3 regions of the Streptomyces sp. NBC_00557 genome follow, and region 3 is predicted to be linked to each of the others. Evidence: predicted binding sites of a transcription regulator. Region 3 holds the regulator's gene; each other region holds the start of a gene.
What was found. The regulator HrcA, encoded in region 3, represses chaperone genes, less so after heat shock. The targets are predictions, from matches to a motif close to TTNGCACTCNGNNNNNCNGAGTGCNAA.

Region 1: groES (co-chaperone GroES) is a predicted target of HrcA. The motif match lies at 2,561-2,587, and genes of this name have one in related genera.
Region 2: groL (chaperonin GroEL) is a predicted target of HrcA. The motif match lies at 995-1,021, and genes of this name have one in related genera.

Annotation. Positions count from the first base shown of each region.
Region 1 is NZ_CP107796.1:3,292,430-3,296,898, forward strand. It holds gene OG956_RS13800 (ester cyclase) at 1-274, shown strand, start outside; gene groL (chaperonin GroEL) at 359-1,984, opposite strand; gene groES (co-chaperone GroES) at 2,106-2,414, opposite strand; gene OG956_RS13815 (polysaccharide deacetylase family protein) at 2,751-3,614, opposite strand; gene OG956_RS13820 (polysaccharide deacetylase family protein) at 3,611-4,469, opposite strand, start outside.
Region 2 is NZ_CP107796.1:1,767,480-1,771,948, reverse strand. It holds gene groL (chaperonin GroEL) at 1-869, opposite strand, end outside; gene dnaK (molecular chaperone DnaK) at 1,121-2,995, opposite strand; gene OG956_RS07115 (J domain-containing protein) at 3,062-3,478, opposite strand; gene OG956_RS07110 (hypothetical protein) at 3,624-4,004, shown strand; gene OG956_RS07105 (hypothetical protein) at 4,262-4,414, shown strand.
Region 3 is NZ_CP107796.1:5,474,672-5,479,140, forward strand. It holds gene OG956_RS23885 (DUF3097 domain-containing protein) at 1-184, opposite strand, end outside; gene OG956_RS23890 (MBL fold metallo-hydrolase) at 219-941, opposite strand; gene hrcA (heat-inducible transcriptional repressor HrcA) at 1,111-2,127, shown strand; gene dnaJ (molecular chaperone DnaJ) at 2,128-3,261, shown strand; gene OG956_RS23905 (nitronate monooxygenase) at 3,375-4,469, shown strand, end outside.

The DNA of each region.
Region 1 (4,469 bases), 2.2 Mb from region 3:
CAGCGAGTTCCGGATGTGGCGCGGCGGCTTCGACTTCACGTTCACGGTCGAGGACCTGCTCGCCCAGGGCGACCGGGTGTGCGCGCGGTGGACCTGGAACGCCACGCACAAGGGCGACTTCCTCGGCATCCCGCCCACCGGCAGGAAGGTCACCATGACCGGGATGACGCTGTTCCGGTTCACCGCCGACGGCAAGATCGCCGAGATGTGGTGGCAGGACGACCAGCTGGGGCTGATGCAACAGCTGGGCGCGCTGGACGAGTTGGAGCGGTAGCCGGGCCTCGTCCCGTGGGCCCGGGCAGGGCCGAGGCCCGGCTCCCCCTCCGGGGCGCCGGGCCTTGGCTCAGGAGCGTGTCGCTCAGTGGGCGTGGCCGTGGCCGTGGCCCGCGGCGGCCGGCTCCTCCTCTTCCTTCTTCTCGACGACCAGGGTCTCGGTCGTGAGCAGCAGGGAGGCGATGGAGGCGGCGTTCTCCAGGGCGGAGCGGGTGACCTTGACCGGGTCGATGACGCCGGCCTTGATCAGGTCGCCGTACTCGCCGGTGGCGGCGTTGTAACCCTGGCCCTTCTCCAGGTCCTTGACCTTGGAGACGATGACGTAGCCCTCCTGGCCGGCGTTCTCGCCGATCCAGCGCAGCGGCTCGACCACGGCGTTGCGGACGACCGAGACACCGGTGGCCTCGTCGCCGGCCTTGCCGAGGTTGCCGTCGAGGACCTTGGAGGCGTGCACCAGGGCGGAGCCACCACCGGAGACGATGCCCTCCTCGACCGCGGCGCGGGTCGCGGAGATGGCGTCCTCCAGGCGGTGCTTCTTCTCCTTCAGCTCCACCTCGGTGGCGGCGCCGACCTTGATCACGCACACGCCGCCGGCCAGCTTCGCGAGGCGCTCCTGGAGCTTCTCGCGGTCCCAGTCGGAGTCGGTGTTCTCGATCTCGGCCTTGATCTGCGCGACGCGGCCCTGCACGTCCTCGGACTTGCCGGCGCCGTCGACGATCGTGGTGTCGTCCTTGGTGACCGTCACGCGGCGGGCGGAGCCCAGCACGTCCAGGCCGACCTGGTCGAGCTTGAGGCCGACCTCCTCGGAGATGACGGTGGCGCCGGTGAGGACGGCCATGTCCTGCAGCATCGCCTTGCGGCGGTCGCCGAAGCCGGGGGCCTTCACCGCGACGGCGTTGAAGGTGCCGCGGATCTTGTTGACGACCAGGGTCGACAGGGCCTCGCCCTCGACGTCCTCGGCGATGATCAGCAGCGGCTTGGAGGAGCCGGCCTGGATGACCTTCTCCAGCAGCGGCAGCAGGTCCGCGATGGCGGAGATCTTGCCCTGGTGGATCAGGATGTACGGGTCGTCGAGGACGGCCTCCATGCGCTCCTGGTCCGTCACGAAGTACGGCGACAGGTAGCCCTTGTCGAAGGCCATGCCCTCGGTGAAGTCGAGCTCCAGACCGAAGGTGTTGGACTCCTCGACGGTGATGACGCCGTCCTTGCCGACCTTGTCCATCGCCTCGGCGATCAGCTCGCCGACCTGCTGGTCCTGGGCGGACAGCGCGGCGACGGCGGCGATGTCGGACTTCTCGTCGATCGGGCGGGCCGAGGCGAGCAGCTCGTCGGAGACGGCCTTGACCGCGGCGTCGATGCCCTTCTTCAGAGCGGCCGGGGAGGCGCCGGCGGCGACGTTCTTCAGGCCCTCGCGGACCAGCGCCTGGGCGAGCACGGTGGCGGTGGTGGTGCCGTCACCCGCGATGTCGTTGGTCTTGGTCGCCACCTCCTTCACCAGCTGCGCGCCGAGGTTCTCGTACGGGTCCTCGATCTCGACCTCGCGGGCGATCGTGACACCGTCGTTGGTGATGGTGGGGGCGCCGAACTTCTTGTCGATGACGACGTTGCGGCCCTTCGGGCCGATCGTCACCTTCACCGTGTCGGCCAGCTTGTTGACGCCGCGCTCGAGGGCGCGACGGGCGTCCTCGTCGAACTTCAGGATCTTCGCCATGACAGCGGGAGCCCTCTCGGAAATCTGTGGGTGGTGAGACAACTGCGCCCCGGGCGCCCGGCTTCGTTATCGGTCGCGGGGGCCAGGGGCGCAGCTCAAGAGCAGAAGGTGCTCGAGGTGATCACTTCTCGATGACCGCGAGCACGTCGCGGGCCGAGAGGACGAGGTACTCCTCGCCGTTGTACTTCACCTCGGTGCCGCCGTACTTGCTGTAAAGGACGACGTCGCCGACCTTGACGTCGAGCGGAAGGCGCTCGCCGTTCTCGAAGCGGCCCGGGCCCACGGCGAGGACGGCGCCCTCCTGGGGCTTCTCCTTCGCGGTGTCCGGGATGACCAGGCCAGAGGCGGTGGTCTGCTCCGCATCCAGCGGCTGGACCACGATGCGGTCCTCGAGCGGCTTGATGGCAACCTTGGAGCTGGTGGTCGTCACGATCCGACCTCCCCCTTCGGAGATCTCACGGGGTTAACTGTCTGAGGTGGCGACCAGGTCGATCCGTCGTCGCGGGTGCCGGACCTGCCCGTCGCGTTGTTGGCACTCTCCCTGGGGGAGTGCCAGAGCCGAGACTATGACCGCGATTAGCACTCGGTCAAGCGGAGTGCCAATGCCGTGCGGCGCGTCGGCCGAATCGCGTGCTCCCCCGGCTCCTTTGTGCGCCGGCGCGCCGCGTGCGGAGCGGGTTCGAGCCGCCGATGCGCCCGTCCCATCGGTTCGGGCCGCCGGTGCGCCCGTCCGCCCGGTACGGGCCGCCGATGCGCCCCCTGCCGATCAGTTCAGGTAGTCCTCCAGCCGTCCCACCGTCAGCCCCCGCTGCTGCACCCGGCGCAGCAGCCGGGCCGTGCGCTCGCGCAGGCTCGGGCCCGTCGTCTCGTCGGGGCCGACCAGGATGATGTCGCCGGGGCGCAGCCGGTGCTCGCCGTGGAAGTAGACGAGGTCGGCCGGGGTCATCGCGGCGCGCCACAGGACGACCGCCGAGATGCCGCAGCCGGACGCGGCGTGCAGGGTGGTGGCGTCGTACGAGCCGTAGGGCGGACGGAAGAGACGGGGGCGTACGCCGAGGCGGGCGGCGAGCCGGTCCTGCTGGCCGCAGATCTCGGCCCGCTGCCCGGCGTACGGCAGCCCGGCCAGCGCGCGGTGGTCGACGGTGTGGTTCTCGATGCCGGCGCCCAGCCGGCGCAGGCGGGCGAAGTGGCCGTAGCCGGGGCCGGCGATGCTGTCGGTGAGGAACATGCTGACCGGCAGCCCCAGTTCCCGGACCATGTCGACGAAGCGGGGGTCCCGGTCGGCGCCGTCGTCGTAGGTGAGGAAGACGACCCGGTCGCGGGTGGGGATGTGGTCGACGACGCGGGGCAGGGGCCGGCCGGCCGTACCCGGGGGCAGGGGCAGGGCGCGGGCGTCGGGTCGCGGCGGGCGGGCGAGGGGCTCGGCCAGGCCCCAGCGGCGGTAGTTCTCGTCCGGGGCGGCGCCGTGCGGCCGTACCCCCTCGGCGGCCTTCCTGCCGAGCCGCTCGATGGGGTCGACGGACTGGGCGCAGCCGGCCAGGAGGAGGGCCGAGGCGAGGAGCGCGAGGGCGCGCCGGGCGGTGCGGCACCGTCCGGAACGGGTTCTCCCGTGTCGTGCCCCCGGCCTCACAGGTAGTCCTCCAGGCGGGCCACGGCGTAGCCCTCGCGCGTGACCTTGTTCAGGAAGCGGCGCATGTCGTCGGTCATCGTGCCGTTCCAGTCGGAGCGGCCGCGGAAGTGGGTGAGGACGATGTCGCCGCGGTGGATCCGCTGGTCCTCCTCGCGGTACTCCCAGTGGTCGACGAAGACCTCCTCGTTCCAGATCGGCGCGTACGTGATGCCGCAGGACTTGGCGGCGCGCAGGGTGTCCTGGTTGTAGTTGCCGTACGGCGGCCGGAAGAGCGTCGGGCGCCTGCCGAACCGCCGCTCCATGATGTCCTGCATGGCGCAGATCTCGGTCCTCTGCTGCTCGTAGGACAGACCCGGCAGGTAGGGGTGGTGCAGGGTGTGGTTGTTCAGGGTGTGGCCGTAGGACTGCATCCTGCGGAAGTACCCGTAGTCGTCCTTGATCAGGTAGTTGCTGAGGAACGCGGTGTACGGGATCCTCAGGTCCTCCATCATCCGCAGGAAGTCCGGGTCCTTCTCCGCGCCGTCGTCGATCGTGAGGAAGACGATCTTCTGCCGGGTGGGCACGCTGGTGAAGACCGGGGGCAGGTCCCAGTCCTCCTGGTGACTCACCTCGAACCCGGCCCGCGCGGTGATCAGCGGCTTGTGCGCGGGCGGCGGGGGCGGGGTCAGCGGGACCTCGTCGAGCCCCCAGCGCCGGGCGGCGGCGACCAGCCGGGCGTGCTCGGCCCGGCGGGCGTCCTCGGCGGCCCGGCGGGCGCTCTGGGCGCCCGGGTGGGGTCGGGGGCCCGGGGTGTGCGCGGGGCCGCCCTCACCAGGCGCGGGACGGGGCTCGGCGCGGGGCGCGCCGGAGCCGGTA
Region 2 (4,469 bases), 3.7 Mb from region 3:
CCGAGCATGGCCTTGCGGCGGTCGCCGAAGCCCGGGGCCTTGACGGCGACGGACTTGAAGGTGCCGCGGATCTTGTTGACGACCAGGGTCGCCAGCGCCTCGCCCTCCACGTCCTCGGCGACGATCAGCAGCGGCCTGCTCTCCTTCATCACCTGCTCCAGCAGCGGCAGCAGGTCCTTCACCGCGCTGATCTTGGAGCCGACCAGCAGGATGTACGGGTCCTCCAGGACCGCTTCCATGCGTTCGGGGTCGGTGACGAAGTAGGGGGAGATGTAGCCCTTGTCGAAGCGCATGCCCTCGGTGAGCTCCAGCTCCAGACCGAAGGTGTTGGACTCCTCGACGGTGATGACGCCTTCCTTGCCGACCTTGTCCATGGCCTCGGCGATCAGCTCGCCGATCAGCCGGTCGCCGCCCGCGGACACCGCGGCGGTGCTGGCGATCTCCTCCTTGGTCTCCAGCTCCTTGGCCTGCTCCAGCACGGCCGTGCAGACGGCCTCCACGGCCTTCTCGATACCGCGCTTCAGAGCCATCGGGTTGGCGCCGGCGGCGACGTTGCGCAGGCCCTCCTTGACCAGGGCCTGGGCGAGAACGGTCGCCGTGGTCGTACCGTCACCGGCGACGTCGTCCGTCTTCTTGGCGACTTCCTTGACCAGCTCGGCGCCGATCTTCTCGTACGGGTCCTGAAGCTCGATCTCCTTGGCGATGGAGACACCGTCGTTGGTGATCGTGGGCGCGCCCCACTTCTTGTCCAGGACCACGTTGCGGCCCTTGGGGCCGAGCGTCACCTTCACGGCGTCCGCGAGCTGGTTCATGCCGCGCTCCAGGGCGCGGCGCGCCTCCTCCTCGTAAGCGATGATCTTGGCACTCATCGGGTGCGAGTCTCCTCCGCATGATCCTGAGTCGACGGCGGCGGACCGGGGTGACGCCCGCGACGATCGCCCACGCGACCGGAGGCTCGCTCACGGCCGCACGAGCACGTCACCCGACCCAGCCGTTGGCACTCTCGAGGGGAGAGTGCCAAGTGTTCGTTTAGCACTTCGGGATGCCCGACGGCAAGGGAACCCGGCCCGCGCCACGCCGCACGGTACGGCGGCCGGGCGGGCCGGCCACGTCCCTGTTCTCAGCCGACCGCGGACTTGTCGTCGTCGACGATCTCGGCGTCCACGACCTCGTCCTCGGACGCGTCGCCGGCCGTACCGCCGGTGGCCGACGCCCCGGACGCACCCGCCGGCTGCTCGGCCCGCGTCCTGTCGTACAGGGCCGCACCGAGCTTCTGCGCGGCCTGCGCCGTACGGTCGATCGCCTGCCGGATCGCCGCCGTCTCCGCGCTGTCGTCCTTCAGCTTCTCCTTCAGATCGGCCAGCGCGGTCTCGGTCTCGTTCTTCGCGTCCGCCGGGATCTTGTCGGGGTTGTCCCTGATGAGCTTCTCGGTGGAGTAGACGAGCTGTTCGGCCTGGTTGCGGGTCTCGGCGGCCTCCCGGCGCCGGCGGTCCTCCTCGGCGTGCTGCTCGGCCTCGCGGACCATGCGGTCGATGTCGTCCCGGGGCAGCGCGGAGCCGCCGGTGACGGTCATCTTCTGCTCCTTGCCGGTGCCCAGGTCCTTGGCGGAGACGTGCATGATGCCGTTGGCGTCGATGTCGAAGGCGACCTCGATCTGCGGCACTCCGCGCGGGGCGGGCGCGATGCCGGTCAGCTCGAACATGCCGAGCTTCTTGTTGTACGCGGCGATCTCCCGTTCGCCCTGGTAGACCTGGATGGTCACCGAGGGCTGGTTGTCCTCGGCGGTGGTGAAGATCTCCGAACGGCGGGTCGGGATCGTGGTGTTGCGCTCGATCAGCTTGGTCATGATGCCGCCCTTGGTCTCGATGCCGAGGGACAGCGGGGTGACGTCGAGCAGCAGGACGTCCTTGACCTCGCCCTTGAGGACACCGGCCTGCAGGCTGGCGCCCATGGCCACGACCTCGTCGGGGTTGACGCCCTTGTGCGGGTCCTTGCCGGTCAGTTCCCGCACCAGCTCGGTGACGGCGGGCATACGGGTCGAGCCGCCCACCAGGATGACGTGGTTGATGTCGGAGACCTTGATCCCGGCGTCCTTGATCGCGTTGTGGAACGGCGCCTTGCAGCGGTCCAGCAGATCCGCCGTGAGCTGCTGGAACTGGGCGCGCGTCAGCTTTTCGTCCAGGTGCAGCGGGCCCTCGGCGGACGCCGTGATGTACGGCAGGTTGATCGTCGTCTCCGACGAGCTGGACAGCTCGATCTTCGCCTTCTCGGCGGCCTCGCGCAGCCGCTGCACGGCCATCTTGTCCTGGGACAGGTCCACGCCGTAGTGGTTCTTGAACTGCTTCACCAGGTGGTCGACGATCCGCTGGTCCCAGTCGTCGCCGCCGAGGTGGGTGTCGCCGTTGGTCGCCTTGACCTCGATGACGCCCTCGCCCATCTCCAGCAGCGACACGTCGAAGGTGCCGCCGCCCAGGTCGAAGACGAGGACGGTCTGGTCGTTCTCCTTGTCGAGGCCGTACGCCAGCGCCGCCGCGGTCGGCTCGTTGATGATCCGCAGCACGTTCAGACCGGCGATCTCACCGGCCTCCTTGGTCGCCTGCCGCTGGGCGTCGTCGAAGTAGGCGGGCACCGTGATCACCGCGTCCGTGACGTCCTCGCCCAGGTAGGACTCCGCGTCCCGCTTGAGCTTCTGCAGCACGCGCGCGGAGATCTCCTGCGCGGTGTACCGCTTGCCGTCGACGTCGCCGTGCTCCGGGAACCGCCAGTTGTGGTCGCCCATGTGCCGCTTGACCGAGCGCGCGGTGCGCTCCACGTTCGTCACGGCCTGCCGCTTGGCGACCTCGCCGACCAGCACCTCGCCGTTCTTGGCGAACGCCACCACCGAAGGCGTCGTCCGGGCGCCTTCCGCGTTGGTGACCACGGTGGGCTCGCCGCCCTCCAGGACCGAGACCACCGAGTTCGTCGTACCGAGGTCGATACCGACCGAGCGCGCCATCTGGTTCTCCCTCCTTGTCCTGGTGCTGTGCGCGCCTTGTCCGTGTGCCCTGCGTGCCGCACGGGGTCATCGCGGCGGTTCCCACCGGACGGGACCGGCGCGCAGGGGCGGCTCGGGGGGAGCGGCCCCGAGCACCACGAGGTAACGCCGCGCGGCCCGGGGCGGCCGCGCGGAGCGGGGACCGCGTCCGGGCGCCGGCCCGGCCCGCCCGCCCGTGTGCTCGTGCGTCTGGTCGTAGGCCGCGCGCAGGACCGGATCGCGGAGCGTCTCGTACGCCGCCCGCACCTCACCGAACCGTTCGGCGGTGACCGCGTCGACGCGGGTGTCCGGGCGCAGCTCCCGCACCCTGGCGCGGAAGGCGGAGGTGATCACCTCGGACGGTGCCGAGGGCTCCACCCCCAGCACGGCGTACAGGTCCGCTCCCTGATCCCGCGCTTGCATCCCGGCCACCTCCTCGCCCGCCGCGAGCTGCGGTTTCGCCATTGGTTGCCTACAGCCATGAAATAAAACTTGAGCCGATTCTTGTCAAGATCCGGGGCGGGGAGGTATAGGGATTGCCAGAGGGTCCGAGGGGCTGTTCGTACGCCTTGGAGACCACACTCGCCGACCCGACAGGAGGTGCCGTGCCGTGATCACCGAACTTGCCGTCGAACGTGTCGAGTTCACCTGTGGCTCGTGCTGGCACCGCTGGAGCGTCGACTACGACGTGCAGCGCTACCGGGACGCCCTCGACGCCGAGTGGGAGGTCTTCTACCGCGACAACGCGGCGGTTCCCTCCCCGTACACCCCGCAGGGCGCGCCGCCGTGCGCACACTGCGGCCGGCGCTGGGTCGGGCGCCTCGTGGCCCGCCGCCCCGTGCCCCTGCCCGGCGACGCCGCCGCGCCCCGCAGCCGCGTCCCGGCCGAGGGCGCAGACCGCCCGGAGCGGCACGCCGCACCGATGCTCCACGCCGCCGGCCATCCCCAGCCGCAGGCAGGAGCCGAACAGCCGTCCACGCACCGGTCCTGAGCGACCTGCCCTTCCGCCCCCGCGCGGCGCGCACCGCCCGGGGGCGGGTTGCGCGGGGCCCTACCGGACCCGGGCCCGGTACGGCCCGGCGCGCTCCGGATCGGTCTCCGCCGAGGCGCCGTCCAGGCGTCGTCCGTCGAGGCGTCGGCGAGGCGTCATGGTCGCATGCGCGAAGTATGTGAGCTGCGGCATTGCCGGGGGCAGAAGCGAGCCCGCACGATGAGGCGGACCACGAGCCTCGAGGAAAGCAGCTCATCATGGGTGATCATGTGCATGTGCGACTCAGCCAGGGGCTGAGCGTGTCGGAGGACGGCGAACTGGTCGAGCACTCGCGCTGCCGCTGCGGCGCGACCTTCACCAGGGTGTTCGACGCCGACGGCGGGGAGCCGGAGCGCCCGGGCCGGTCCTGAAGCTCTCCGGGCAGCCGCCCTCACCCGGATGGCCGAATGCCGGCAGCCCGTTTCC
Region 3 (4,469 bases):
GGGGGAACACCCGGTGCTTGCCGAAGCGGTCCTCCAGCGTCACCGTGCCCGCCTCGCAGCCGATCACCGCCCCGCAGAAACCGGTACCGGCCTCCTCCACCACGAGGCCCGGTTCGGCGGGCACCTCGGGTACGGGCTTCTGCTTCTTCCAGGGAGGGGTCAGGTCGGCGGAGTACTGGCGCATTCGGATGACGATAGGAGAACCGGTGGACCCGTACCTACGACACGCCGAAACGGGCCGCCAGCTCGTCGCGTTGGCGCCGTACGAAACCCGCGTCGACCACCGCTCCGTGACCGGGCACGTACAGCGCGTCCTCGCCGCCCAGGGCGAGGAGACGGTCGAGGGCGTCCGGCCAACGGGACGGGACGGCGTCCGGGCCGGCCTGCGGTTCGCCGGACTCCTCGACCAGGTCCCCGCAGAAGACCACCTCCCGGTCCCCGGGCACCAGCACCGCCAGATCGTGTCCGGTGTGGCCCGGGCCCACGTTCGCCAGCAGGACCTGGCGGCCGCCGCCGAGGTCCAGGGTCCACTCGCCCGAGACCGGGTGGCCGGGCGGCACGAGCGCGTCCACCGCCTCGTCGGCGTCCGCCACCGCGAGTCCGTTGCGGACGGCGTCCAGGCGCAGCGCCTCGCGTTCGTGGGCGAGGACGGCGTCCAGGCCCACCGCCCCGTACACCTCCGCTCCCGCGAAGGCCGCCGCCCCGAAGACGTGATCGAAGTGGGGGTGGGTCAGCGCGAGATGGGTCACACGGCCGCCGGCCAGTTGCTCGGCCCGGCCCCGGAGCCGGGCGCCCTCGGCGAGACTGGAGCCGGCGTCCACCATCAGCGCCGTGCCCGCCCCGAGGACCAGACCGGCCGTGCAGTCCCAGCCGGGCAGCCGGCACCGGCCGACACCCGCGGCCAGCCGTTCCCAGCCCAGCTCTTCCCAAGTCACCGTCATGCCGCGACGCTATCCGCACGAGCCGCCGTGAGGGCACCGACCTTGCCCCGGGTGTACCCGACAGCCGTACACTGGGCCCGGGACGCTGGCACTCGCATGCGACGAGTGCCAGGCGGACGAACGCAGGACCGAGCGAACCGAGGGGACCACATGCTGGAGGTGCGCGCGAATGCTGAGTGAACGCAGGCTTCAGGTGCTGCGCGCCATCGTCCAGGACTACGTGGGCACCGAGGAGCCGGTCGGGTCGAAGGCCCTGACCGAGCGGCACAACCTCGGCGTGTCCCCGGCGACGGTCCGCAACGACATGGCCGCCCTGGAGGACGAGGGGTACATCGCGCAGCCGCACACCAGCGCGGGGCGCATCCCCACCGACAAGGGCTACCGGCTGTTCGTGGACAAGCTGGCGGGCGTCAAGCCGATGACCGCGCCCGAGCGGCGGGCGATCCAGAACTTCCTGGAGGGCGCCGTCGACCTCGACGACGTCGTGGCGCGCACCGTGCGGCTGCTCGCCCAGCTCACCCGCCAGGTCGCCGTGGTGCAGTACCCGTCCCTGACCCGGTCCACCGTCCGGCACGTGGAGCTGCTCTCGCTCGCCCCCGCGCGTGTGATGCTCGTGCTGATCACGGACACCGGGCGGGTCGAGCAGCGGATGGTCGACTGCCCGGCGCCCTTCGGCGAGGCCTCCCTCGCCGACCTGCGCGCGCGGCTGAACAGCCGGGTCGCGGGCCGCCGGTTCACGGACGTGCCGAAGCTGGTCGAGGACCTGCCGGAGGCCTTCGAGGCCGAGGACCGCGGTACGGTCTCGACGGTGCTCTCCACTCTCCTGGAGACACTCGTCGAGGAGAACGAGGAGCGGCTGATGATCGGCGGCACCGCCAATCTCACCCGCTTCGCGCATGACTTTCCTCTCACGATCCGGCCGGTGCTCGAGGCGCTGGAGGAGCAGGTCGTGCTCCTCAAGCTGCTCGGCGAGGCCAAGGATCCGGGCGTGACGGTGCGCATCGGGCACGAGAACGCCCACGAGGGACTCAACTCCACCTCCGTGGTGTCGGTGGGCTACGGTTCGGGCGGCGAGGCGGTTGCCAAGCTCGGCGTGGTCGGACCGACCCGCATGGACTACCCGGGAACGATGGGAGCGGTACGCGCAGTGGCACGGTACGTCGGACAGATCCTGGCGGAGTCGTAAGTGGCCACGGACTACTACGCCGTTCTCGGCGTGCGCCGCGACGCGTCGCAGGATGAGATCAAGAAGGCGTTCCGCCGGCTCGCCCGCGAGCTGCACCCGGACGTCAACCCGGATCCGAAGACCCAGGAGCGGTTCAAGGAGATCAACGCCGCTTACGAGGTGCTGTCGGACCCGCAGAAGAAGCAGGTCTACGACCTCGGCGGCGACCCGCTCTCGCAGAGCGGCGCCGGCGCGGGCGGCTTCGGGGCCGGCGGCTTCGGCAACTTCTCCGACATCATGGACGCGTTCTTCGGCACGGCGTCGCAGCGCGGCCCGCGCTCGCGCACCCGGCGCGGCCAGGACGCGATGATCCGGATCGAGGTCGAGCTGGACGAGGCGGCCTTCGGGACCACCAAGGACATCCAGGTCGACACCGCGGTCGTCTGCAACACCTGCAACGGCGAGGGCGCGGCGCCGGGCACGTCCGCCCAGACGTGCGACATGTGCCGGGGCCGGGGTGAGGTCTCGCAGGTCACCCGGTCCTTCCTGGGCCAGGTCATGACCTCGCGGCCGTGCCCCCAGTGCCAGGGCTTCGGCACCGTGGTGCCGACCCCGTGCCCCGAGTGCGCGGGCGACGGCCGGGTCCGCTCCCGGCGCACCCTCACCGTGAAGATCCCGGCCGGTGTCGACAACGGCACGCGGATCCAGCTCGCCGGCGAGGGAGAGGTCGGGCCGGGCGGCGGTCCCGCCGGTGACCTGTACGTCGAGATCCACGAGCTGCCGCACCCGACCTTCCAGCGGCGCGGCGACGACCTGCACTGCACGGTGACGATCCCGATGACGGCCGCGGCGCTCGGCACCAAGGTGCCGCTGGAGACCCTGGACGGCATGGAGGAGGTCGACATCCGGCCCGGCACCCAGTCCGGCCAGTCGATCCCGCTGCACAACCGGGGTGTCACGCACCTGCGCGGCGGCGGCCGGGGCGACCTGATCGTCCACGTCGAGGTCCAGACCCCGACCAAGCTCGACCCCGAACAGGAACGCCTCCTGCGCGAGCTGGCCAAGCTCCGCGGCGAGGAACGCCCCCAGGGGCAGTTCCAGCCCGGGCAGCAGGGGCTGTTCTCGCGGTTGAAGGATGCGTTCAACGGGCGCTGAGGTGAGGCGCTGAGACGCTGGGTACGGGGTGTTTTCCGCACCCCGTATGCCAGCGGTTCATGCCGTCGCAAGCCCGATTCGGACTCTTTCACAGGACGTGACAACATGCGGTCATGTCCTCCGCGCTGACCGATCTCCTCCTGCACCCGATCGTGCAGGCCCCCATGGCGGGCGGTGTCTCCGTCCCGCAACTCGCCGCCGCCGTCTCCGAGGCCGGTGGCCTCGGGTTTCTCGCCGCCGGGTACAAGACCGCCGACGGCATGTACCAGGAGATCAAGCAGCTGCGGAGCCTCACCGCCCGCCCCTTCGGCGTGAACGTGTTCATGCCCCAGCCCGAATATGCCGAGTCCGGTGCGGTCGAGGTCTACGCCCACCAGCTGGCCGGCGAGGCCGCCTGGTACGAGACCGAGCTGGGCGACCCGGACAGCGGCCGGGACGACGGCTTCGACGCCAAGCTCGCCGTGCTCCTCGACAACCCGGTGCCGGTGGTCTCCTTCCACTTCGGCGTGCCGAGCCCCGAGGTGTTCGACAGCCTGCGCCGGGCCGGCACCTGCACGCTGGTCACGGCCACCACCGCCGAGGAGGCCCGCGCGGTGGAGCGGGCCGGTGCGGACGCGGTGATCGCGCAGGGCGTGGAGGCCGGCGGTCACCAGGGCACCCACCGCGACGTCCCCGAGAACGACGGCGCCGGCATCGGCCTGCTGTCGCTCGTCGCGCAGATCCGCGAGGCCGTGGACATCCCGGTCGTCGCCGCCGGCGGCATCATGCGGGGCAGCCAGATCGCCGCGGTCCTCGCGGCCGGCGCGAGCGCGGCCCAGCTCGGCACCGCCTTCCTCGCCACCCCGGAGTCCGGCGCCCATGCCGTGCACAAGCAGGCGCTGACCAACCCCCTGTTCACGCACACCGAGCTGACCCGCGCGTTCTCCGGGCGGCCGGGGCGCGGACTGGTCAACCGGTTCCTGCGCGAGCACGGCCCGTACGCCCCCGCCGCCTACCCGGACGTCCACCACCTCACCTCGCCGCTGCGCAAGGCCGCCGCGAAGGCCGGGGACGCGCAGGGCATGGCGCTGTGGGCGGGGCAGGGACACCGGCTGGCCCGCGCGCTGCCCGCCGCGGAGCTGGTGGAGGTGCTGGCCGCCGAACTCGACGCCGCCCGGACAGCGTTGTCGGCCAAGGGCGGACTGGGCGGCCCGGGCCGACTGGGCGGC